Linked DNA regions of Novipirellula artificiosorum. The protein of the gene in region 1 binds, or shares a complex with, the protein of each later gene. Links are inferred from orthologs where the notes say so. Each region holds a gene or a part of one and is shown on either strand. Other genes may lie near its edges. The genes, in order: accD, Poly41_RS02200 and accB.

The links.
Region 2: the proteins of accD (region 1) and Poly41_RS02200 are in contact, whole or in part, in a solved structure (PDB 8UXZ), measured with the Escherichia coli proteins. The link is inferred for Novipirellula artificiosorum from one-to-one orthologs.
Region 3: the proteins of accD (region 1) and accB are in contact, whole or in part, in a solved structure (PDB 8UXZ), measured with the Escherichia coli proteins. The link is inferred for Novipirellula artificiosorum from one-to-one orthologs.

What each region holds. Positions count from the first base shown.
Region 1 is NZ_SJPV01000011.1:20,228-23,154, forward strand. What follows is about bases 159-2,927. They hold accD (acetyl-CoA carboxylase, carboxyltransferase subunit beta), read right to left. Parts: upstream 2,101-2,927; coding sequence 1,216-2,100; downstream 159-1,215. Other genes in these bases: Poly41_RS24510 (serine/threonine protein kinase), read right to left, coding at 207-1,106; hemW (radical SAM family heme chaperone HemW), read right to left, coding at 2,188-2,927.
Region 2 is NZ_SJPV01000001.1:647,317-650,474, reverse strand. Bases 77-3,076 are described here. They hold Poly41_RS02200 (acetyl-CoA carboxylase carboxyltransferase subunit alpha), read right to left. Parts: upstream 2,078-3,076; coding sequence 1,076-2,077; downstream 77-1,075. Other genes in these bases: Poly41_RS02195 (serine/threonine-protein kinase), read right to left, coding at 2,074-3,076; Poly41_RS02205 (CvpA family protein), read left to right, coding at 227-916. Also shown: more of Poly41_RS02195, read right to left, coding at 3,077-3,078; Poly41_RS02190 (glycosyltransferase family 4 protein), read right to left, coding at 3,147-3,158. UniProt on the Escherichia coli protein: Component of the acetyl coenzyme A carboxylase (ACC) complex. First, biotin carboxylase catalyzes the carboxylation of biotin on its carrier protein (BCCP) and then the CO(2) group is transferred by the carboxyltransferase to acetyl-CoA to form malonyl-CoA.
Region 3 is NZ_SJPV01000003.1:541,722-544,686, reverse strand. Bases 43-2,849 are described here. They hold accB (acetyl-CoA carboxylase biotin carboxyl carrier protein), read right to left. Parts: upstream 1,781-2,849; coding sequence 1,304-1,780; downstream 43-1,303. Other genes in these bases: Poly41_RS11820 (M24 family metallopeptidase), read right to left, coding at 1,862-2,849; accC (acetyl-CoA carboxylase biotin carboxylase subunit), read right to left, coding at 43-1,281. Also shown: more of accC, read right to left, coding at 1-42; more of Poly41_RS11820, read right to left, coding at 2,850-2,947. UniProt on the Escherichia coli protein: This protein is a component of the acetyl coenzyme A carboxylase complex; first, biotin carboxylase catalyzes the carboxylation of the carrier protein and then the transcarboxylase transfers the carboxyl group to form malonyl-CoA.

The DNA.
Region 1 (2,927 bases):
ACAGTATTTGCCTGTTCAGACGAGATTGCCTCACTTAACACGCTATTGAAGTATAGTTAGCGGCGAAATCGAATGTCAACGAATTCATAGGGAAAACCCTGAATCCGAGCTGTGATTGTAAGCGGTGGCCGATTGTACCGGTCGTTTGACGTCTTTGGGTTGCTCGGAACCCATCTCGGCTCCGCCAGAAAAGCACGAAGCCTGGCTCAGTACTCGCCTTTGATCATCCGAATCGATTGCAGGAACTGGTCCATTGTGGGGGTTCGCTCTTCCACCTTTGGCTGAAGTGCCGCCATGATGGCTCGGGCGAGTTTCGGGTCGATGTTGGGGCAATACTGCAACAAATCCTTCGGGGGCGAGGTGTCGTGGTAGAGCGCGGCGCGGCCATTGACCTCATCCCCTTGCCAAGGGTGCTTGAAACTACAAAGGCAATAACAGGTGATCCCGAAGGAAAAAATGTCGACGCGCTGGTCCGTGTGCCGTCGTCGAACGATTTCCGGCGACATGTACAACGGGGTGCCGGTGCGGTTCCCCGGTGCCATGAACGGTGGGGTGGCGGGGATGGTCAGTCCAAAGTCGATCAGCTTGACCCCGCTGATGTCGGGCAGACAAATATAATTGCGCGGACAGATATCTCGATGAATGAAACCGCGAGAATGAACATATTTGAGCGCTTCGCCCATTTCGCGAATGAGCATCAACCTTCGGCCCTCGACCAAGCTCTCCTGCTTTTTGACGATAATGTGCTGTAGACTGGGGCCTTCGATGTATTCCATCACCAAGATCGGCTGGCCCTTGGTCGTCAGGCCGGCTTCGTAGGTTTTGACGATGTGGGCGTGGGACATCCCCATCGCGATTTCCCCTTCGCTCGGCTTGTTCAAGCGTTTGAAGCGGCTCTCGAACAGCTCCATCTTTTCGATGTCGAGCAATTTGACGCCGACGATCCGGTCTTGTTCCCGATCGCGAGCGACGAAGAAGCTACTCATCGTTCCGATCGCGCTGGTGCGCATCCGTTCGAATCTCGCTTCCACGTTGATTCGGCTTGTCGCTTTGGCTGCGGATGCCCCCGAACCGAGCCTCGCTTTAATCGAATCGAAAAGACCCATTGGAATGATGCAACCTCGAAAAAAAACGTTTCAAAGGGGGACCCACCCCCTCTAAACAGCACGACCTCTAAAAGAGAGGGGTCCTTCAGGAAGACCTGCCGAAAGAAACCTACTTTCCACAATAGTCGATGGCGCGAGCAATCTCGGTTTTTAGGCTCTTTCTCGGAACGATCCGGTCGATGTATCCATGTTCCAGCAAGAATTCGCTCGTCTGGAACCCCTCGGGCAGCTCAATCCCGATCGTTGCCTTAATTGTTCGCGGGCCGGCAAATCCGATCAATGCTTTGGGTTCTGCAAAAACCAGGTCGCCGAGCGACGCGAAGCTGGCAGCGACGCCTCCCATGGTCGGATTGGTCAGCACGCTAACAAACAACCCGCAGGCTTCGTCGTAGCGGGCCAGCGCCGCGGTCACCTTGGCCATTTGCATCAGCGACAAGATTCCCTCGTGCATTCGAGCCCCTCCACCGCTGGCGCTAATGATGATCAGAGGCAGCTCCTGTTCGGTCGCAAATTCGACCAAGCGAGTCAGCCGTTCCCCCACGACCGATCCCATACTGCCCATGATGAAGGCACTGTCGGTGACGGCGAACGCAACGCGACGGGCACGGATCATGCCGGTTCCCGTGACCACCGCATCGGTTAAGCCTGTGCGTTTTTGTTCACCCACTAAACGCTCAGAGTATTTCCGTCGATCGGCGAATTCCAGCGGGTCGGTCGAACGGAGGTGCTCGTTCATGGGTTCGAAGGTGCCATCGTCGAGCACCTGCGCGATTCGCTCGTGGGCAGAAACGTAGAAGTGGTACTCGCATTTTGGACAGACATTCAAACGCTGCTCGACCTCTTTTTTATAGACCGAAGCGGAACAGCCTGGACATTTGACCCACAAACCTTCGGGGACGCCGCGTTTCTTGGATTGGCTCATGGGTGTCGAAGTCTCAGCAAGAACGGGGGATTGGGAATGGACGGTTGCCATCGGAGCGGACAGGGGCGACATGGGAAATCGAGGAAAATCGGAATACCGAATGTACTTTATCGAGTTGGCTCGATCGATGCCGCCTCAAATTTTGGCGCTCTGGCGGGGCTACGGCAACAGCTCGGCTGCGACGGCATCGGCGAATAGCAGCCCTGACGGGGTCAATCGAATCCGGTCTTCAGATCGCTCGAGCCAGCCGACCGTGATCGCTTGCTCGATTTCCGCGGCACACTCGCTCCACAGATTGACCCCTGTGTCTCGGCCGATCTCGGTCAAGTCGATCCCATCGATCATGCGGACGCCAAACGCAGCTCGCTCGCGAGCCGATTGCCGCTGCGTCAAGGTTTCGGTTTCTGCGACGGGACTTTCACCTCGTTCCATCCGGTTCAAGTAGGTCGTGGTGCTGCGGTGGTTCACTTCGCGTCGTCCCTCCGAAAACCTCGCTGCGCCGGGGCCCGCTGCGAACCAACCGCGGCCTAGCCAATACGCCATGTTGTGGCGACTGTGAAATCCGGGCAACGCAAAATTGGAAATCTCGTATTGGGCCATGCCCGACTCGGCGGTCAGATGTCGCGTCGATTCGTACATCTTGATTTCCGTTGTTTCACTGACGCTCTTGATTTGGCCGTGCATCCGAGCGTTCCAAAACGGCGTTCCCTTTTCAAAGGTCAAGGCGTAGGCCGACAGATGTTGGACCGGTAAATCCAACACAGTCCGCAAATCGGCTTGCCAATCCCGCAACGTTTCCCCCGGCGCGGCAAAGATCAAATCGATCGAAACGTTGCCAATCACCTCGGCCGCCTGTTCGACCGCGCGAGTCGCTTGTGTGGCAGAGTGGTTACGTTCGA
Region 2 (3,158 bases), on another replicon or contig:
AGTGCAATCGAAAGACGGTGCGTCAGTCTATTGATACGGAATTCTACGGAGCCATCGCCACATCGATTGATCTTCGCTTGTCCCAAGGCTTTCGCTACACTGCCAACCGCAAACCGGGTGTACACGCACTCGGGGCATTCGGATGGCGGAGACTGGATCGACTTGCTGCCTTTTTTGCTAGCAAACCGCCCTCTCCTGTTTCTCTTTTTTGCATGGAAGCGCTCAAGTGGAAATTTACGACATCGTGATGTTGGTGGTGCTCGTCGGCGCGATGCTGTTCGGTGCTGTCAAAGGGTTTGCTTGGCAATTGGCCTCGATTGCCTCCATCGTGGTTAGCTATCTGGTCGCGTATCACTTTCGCGAGCCGTTCAGCGAATCGATTCAGGCCGAGCCGCCGTGGAACCGTTTCTTGGCGATGCTGATTCTGTTTATCGGTACGTCGTTGGTGGTTTGGGTGGCGTTTCGGATGGTCAGCGGATCGATCGATCGATTGAAGCTGAAAGAGTTCGATCGTCAGGTCGGGGCTTTGTTTGGTCTGGCCAAAGGATCGCTGTATTGCATCTTGATTACGCTCTTTGCCGTAACGTTGATGGGTCCATCGGCGCGCGAGAGAATCGTCGAAAGCAAAAGTGGTAACTACATCGCCGGCGTGCTCACACGTAGCGAATCGGTGATCCCGCCAGAGATCCAGCAAGTCGTCCAGCCGTACTTGGATCGATTTGAAGAGAAATTCAACGCGACGGAAGCCGGCGGCGACCAAGGCGTGATCGAGCGAATCAGCAGTCAGATCGCCCAAGAACAAGTCGGCGATTTTTTACCCGAATCGTTCTGGAGCGAACCGGCAACGGGTGCTCTGCAAGATCAATCGCAACCTCGCCAAGCCCAGCAACCCTGGGGCGGTACGTACCAGCGGTAAGCTTGGCGAGAGCAGGAGTTCCTTGCTACAGCCTGTGATGGGAGAGTCACAACAGGCGAAATGCGCCCTGCACGGAGAAAACCGTATCCTTAATACAACATAAGGGGCATTATCGGACGTTGCGGGGCGGTCGAAAAGTGCCGTGTCCTGCCGCTCCGATCAAGCTTCGTTCGTGACCGGCGATGGCGTCATGGAGCTGGAAGGGTCTTCCAGGAAGACGCCGATGCGGCGGAACTTTTCGTAGCGTTCGTTGACCAATTGTTCGATCGATCGCGTCTCTAAATCCGACAGCGTTCGTGACAGATAGCTCTTCAATCGTGAGGCCATTTGGTGGTGATCACGGTGGGCGCCGCCGAGCGGTTCTTCGATCACATCATCGACCACGCCGAACCGAGACAAGTCGCTGCTGGTGAACCGTAGCGCGGCGGCCGCTTTGGGAGCATGCTCGTGACTTTTCCACAAAATGCCCGCACAGCCTTCTGGGCTAATCACGCTGTAGTAAGCGTGCTGAAGCATCGCGACGCGATCGCCGAGCCCAATGCCAAGCGCACCGCCAGAACCGCCTTCACCAATCACAATGCAAATAATCGGTGTTTTCAGACGGCTCATCATGAACATGCTTTCGGCGATCACTTGAGCCTGACCACGTTCTTCGGCGCCGATCCCGGGATAGGCGCCGGGCGTGTCGATAAAGCAAATCAGTGGCAACTGGTACTTTTCTGCGAGCCGCATTTTGGTCATGGCTTTGCGGTAGCCCTCCGGGTGAGCACAGCCGAAGTGGCAGGCGGCCCGTTCTTTGAACGTTCGACCTTTTTGATGACCCAGCACCATGACTTTGAAGCGATCGAGTTTGGCGAAACCCGACAGCATGGCCCGGTCGTCGCCAAAGTGCTTGTCGCCGTAGAGTTCGACAAATTCGTCGAACGCTAGGTTCAAGTAGTCGCGAGTGTACGGTCGATTTTTGTGGCGCGACACTTGCACGGTCTGCCATGCATCGAGTGAGCCGTAAACTTGACGAAGCGTATCGATCAATTGCAGCCGCAGTGACCGAATCTCTTTGTCGATTTCGTCACTTCGCTCGGTTTGTCGCTCAAACGTCGCAATCTGGCTTTCAAGCTCGGCAATTTCGTTCTCGAATTCGAGTCCTGGTCCTGCGCTCATGCTTTGTCGTCTTCCTTTTTCTGGGCTTGCTCGTCATCGGTTTTTGCTGGCTTGGTAACGTCATCCGTCTGGACTTCCAAGCTCGGCCCTTTGCGAAGCATGTCTTCGGCGCCACGGATGCCTGGCATGCTGTCGAAGACACTCACCTCAGGAATGCGCGGCCGCTTCTTGAATAGCTCGATCGTGCGAAACTTTTTCAAGAACTCCCACATCGACGACGGGCGACTATCGGGTTTCTTCGCCATCATATGACGAATCAAGTCGGCGAAGTCTTTGCTCACGTTATCGTTGTAGACGATCGGGCTGGGGATCGATGCGGTCAAGTGCTTGTTCAGCAAATCGTTCGGCGTGTCTCCTGTGAAAGGTGGCTTGCCCGTGCATGCTTCAAACAACACGCACCCAAAGCTGTATACGTCCGAACGCTCGTCGCATAATTTCGAACGAATCTGTTCGGGCGACATGTAGCTGCGTGTCCCCTTCGCCATCTTGGAACTGCTATGGAACAGTTTGCTGAGCCCTGTCTTCTTTTTCTCGGCAATCGTGAAGTCGATCAGTTTGGTCTCCCCATCACGGCTCACCAAAAAGTTGTCGGGCTTGATATCCAGGTGCAGCCAGTTCTTGGTGTGCATGAAATACAGACCTTCGGCTGCCTGCGAGACGACCTTGTCGAGAATGTACGCCAAGGAATCGGGGCCTCGGCGAAGTGCTTGTTTCATGTTCAGTTCGCTGAACAATTCCATCGCGATAAAGGGTGTTCCCGCTTCCACTCGATAATCATAGACCTTGATGATTCGTGGACTGTGCAGATCGGAAGCGACCGCGTATTCATGTTTCAGCAAAGCGATTTCCGAGCGGTTGTCGCGAGCCGACGGTTTGAGCAACTTCAGCGCGTATCGCTGTTGGTCATTTTCGTCGATCGCTTCCCAGACATCACATGTGCTGCCGGCACGAATCAGGCGGGCCAACCGGTACGGGCCAAGAAAGTCGCGAGTTTTTGTCATCAGTCAATCAGTCAGAGGTCAAGACGAAAAGGGAGCCGGACGTTGCGCTTGCCAGGTCCAGGCCCCTATCATAGTTGAAT
Region 3 (2,965 bases), on another replicon or contig:
TTGCAACACTTGGTCATGGAACGAGGCGGTGGTCGCGATACCCTCGACTTGGAGTTCCATCAACGCTCGTCGCATTGTCGCGATCGCTTCTTCACGAGTCGAGCGGTAGACAATCAACTTGCCGATCATCGAGTCATAGTAGGCGGGGACGGTGTAGCCAGCGTACACGTGCGAATCAAAACGGACACCGAGTCCGCCAGGAATAAAGATCTTGAGAATCTTTCCCGGGTTCGGTTGGAAATTTTTGTCGGGGTTTTCCGCGTTGATCCGGCACTCCATCGCCACGCCGCGACACTCAATTTGGTCTTGCGTGAAAGACAGTTTCTCGCCGCCGGCAACACGAATCTGTTCACGGATCAAATCGACCCCCGTGACCATCTCGCTGACGGGATGCTCCACTTGGATGCGCGCGTTGACTTCGATGAAGTAAAAGTTATTGTCGGCATCGACGATGAACTCGACGGTCGCCGCGTTGCTGTACTCGGCACCTTTGATCATTCGGACGGCTGCGGCGCAAATCGCTTCACGTCGATCCGCTGGCAAGCTTGGGCTCGGCGCTTCTTCGATCAATTTCTGGTGCCGCCGCTGGACGCTGCAATCACGCTCGAACAAATGGCACACATTGCCATAATTGTCCGCAATCACTTGGACTTCGATATGCCGTGGGGAGCCGATGTACTTTTCCAGATAGCATCCACCATTGCCAAAGGCCGCTTCCGCTTCCTTTCGAGCTTGGGAAAATGCGGTGGCAAGCGATGCTTCGTCCTCGGCCACCCTCATTCCCTTACCGCCACCGCCCGCGGTTGCTTTGATCAAAACGGGATAGCCGATCTTCGCAGCGGTGGCGATGGCATCGGCGTCATTTTCGATCAGCCCGTCGCTGCCGGGGACGACGGGAACTTCGTTTTCGATCGCCATCTTCCGCGCGGTATTCTTGTCGCCCAGCTTTTCCATCGCTTGGGGACTCGGACCGATGAACTCAAATCCGCTCGACCGACACACTTCGTTAAAATGGGCATTCTCGGCCAGGAAACCATAGCCGGGATGAATCGCGTCAACGCCGGCGACTTCCGCTGCGGCGATGATTTGGTCGATTTTCAAGTAGCTATCGGCACTGCGTGGTTTGCCGACGCAGTAGGCTTCGTCGGCCAATCGGACGTGCATCGAGTCGGCATCGGCTTGGCTGTACACGGCCACCGAGCGGATGCCCATTTCACGGCATGCACGGATCACACGTAAGGCTATTTCGCCACGATTGGCGATTAGGATTTTCTTGATCAAGAGAAGTTCTCTGCGAATGCGATTACGCGTTAGGATCGACGCGGAACATGGGTTTTCCAAAATCAACCGCTTGTTGGTCGACTACCAAAATCTCGGTGATCGTCCCGGAGCACTCGGCGGGAATCTCGTTGAACACCTTCATCGCTTCAACGATGCAAACAATGGTGTCTTCGCTGACACGTTGGCCGACCTTCACGAAGGGGGGCGATTCCGGTGTCGCTTTGGCGTAAAAGGTTCCGACCATCGGCGCATTGATGGTCACCGTGCCTGCGTGTTTGTCCGTTTCGCTGGCAGGCACCGCCGTTGCGGGCGACGAGATCGCGGCCGCAGCGGCATGATGGACCACCGCCGGGGCAGCGGCGCCACGATTCAATTTGATCTTTTCGTCACCCTGTTGCAGGTCAACTTCTGACAATTCGTGTTCTTCCATCAACTCGATAATGGTCCGGAGCCGTTCAATATCGAACACGTTCTGGCTCGGCTTTCCGCCTTTACTCATATTTGATTCACCGTCAGTAGCATTGACGTTCATGGTTAAAATGGGGACTCGCCCGAAAACGGATTTTTGAAAGGCCAAGTTTTACAGCACAACGCGACAATCATCGAGGCCCTTTGCCAAACCGCTGAGCACTTCGCAGCCCGTTGCGGTCACTAAGCAGTCGTCCTCAATCCGAATACCGAACTGATCTCGCAAATAGACGCCGGGTTCAACGGTCACAATCATGCCAGGTTGCAGGATTTGATCGCAGTTGGCGCTCATTCGAGGAGATTCGTGGATTTGTAGGCCAATTCCATGGCCGAGTCCATGGTTAAACTCGTTGCCAAAGCCTGCTTTTTCAAGCATTCCACGGGCAATTGCGTCAACCTGCTTGCCTTCGACGCCGGGGCGGATCGCTTCAATTGCGGCCAATTGTGCTTCCAACACCGCTGAATAGACTCGTTGAAAAGCCTGCGAAATTGGCCCAATCGTCATCGTTCGCGTCAAATCGCTGGCATAGCCCTGAAACTTGGCTCCCCAGTCGATCAAGAGGGTTCCGGTGGACGGAATGTTGACCTCCGCTGGCTGATAGTGGGGAAGTGCGGCCGCAGCATCCAACGCCACGATCGGCTTAAAACTTGCCGATTCGGCGCCCAAGAATCGCATTCTTGACTCCAACTCATGAGCGATCTGCCGCTCCGTCCATTTCGTCGTCAGCATCGGCATCAGCGATTGAAAGCAGCGTTCGGCGATCGACACCGCCTCGCGGATGATCTTGATCTCCCCCTCGTCCTTGACCATTCTCAACTGCTCCACCGTCGAAGAGGTTTCGATCCATTCAACGGAGGGGCACTTCTCGCACCACTCGCGGTACTGCGCTAAGGTGACGTGGCCCGCCTCGATTCCAATTGGACCATAAGGGGAACTATTGATCACCTCTTGAACCAAGTCCACCAGTAATTGGCTGGGCGGACGAATCAGGGTCTGCAAACCGGGGCACTCTTCGGCCAACTGAATTTCGTACCGACCATCGCTCAGCATTCGGGTTTCCGAGGGCCCAATCAGTAAGTAGGAGCTATCGCCAGTAAAGCCGGAAAGGTAGCGGACGTTGATCTCGTCGGTCACCAACATCGCATCCACTTTGAGCGAGTCAAGCAATGATCGAAGCGCTTCGATACGGGGATTCATGGTGTGTGACTTCGTGTT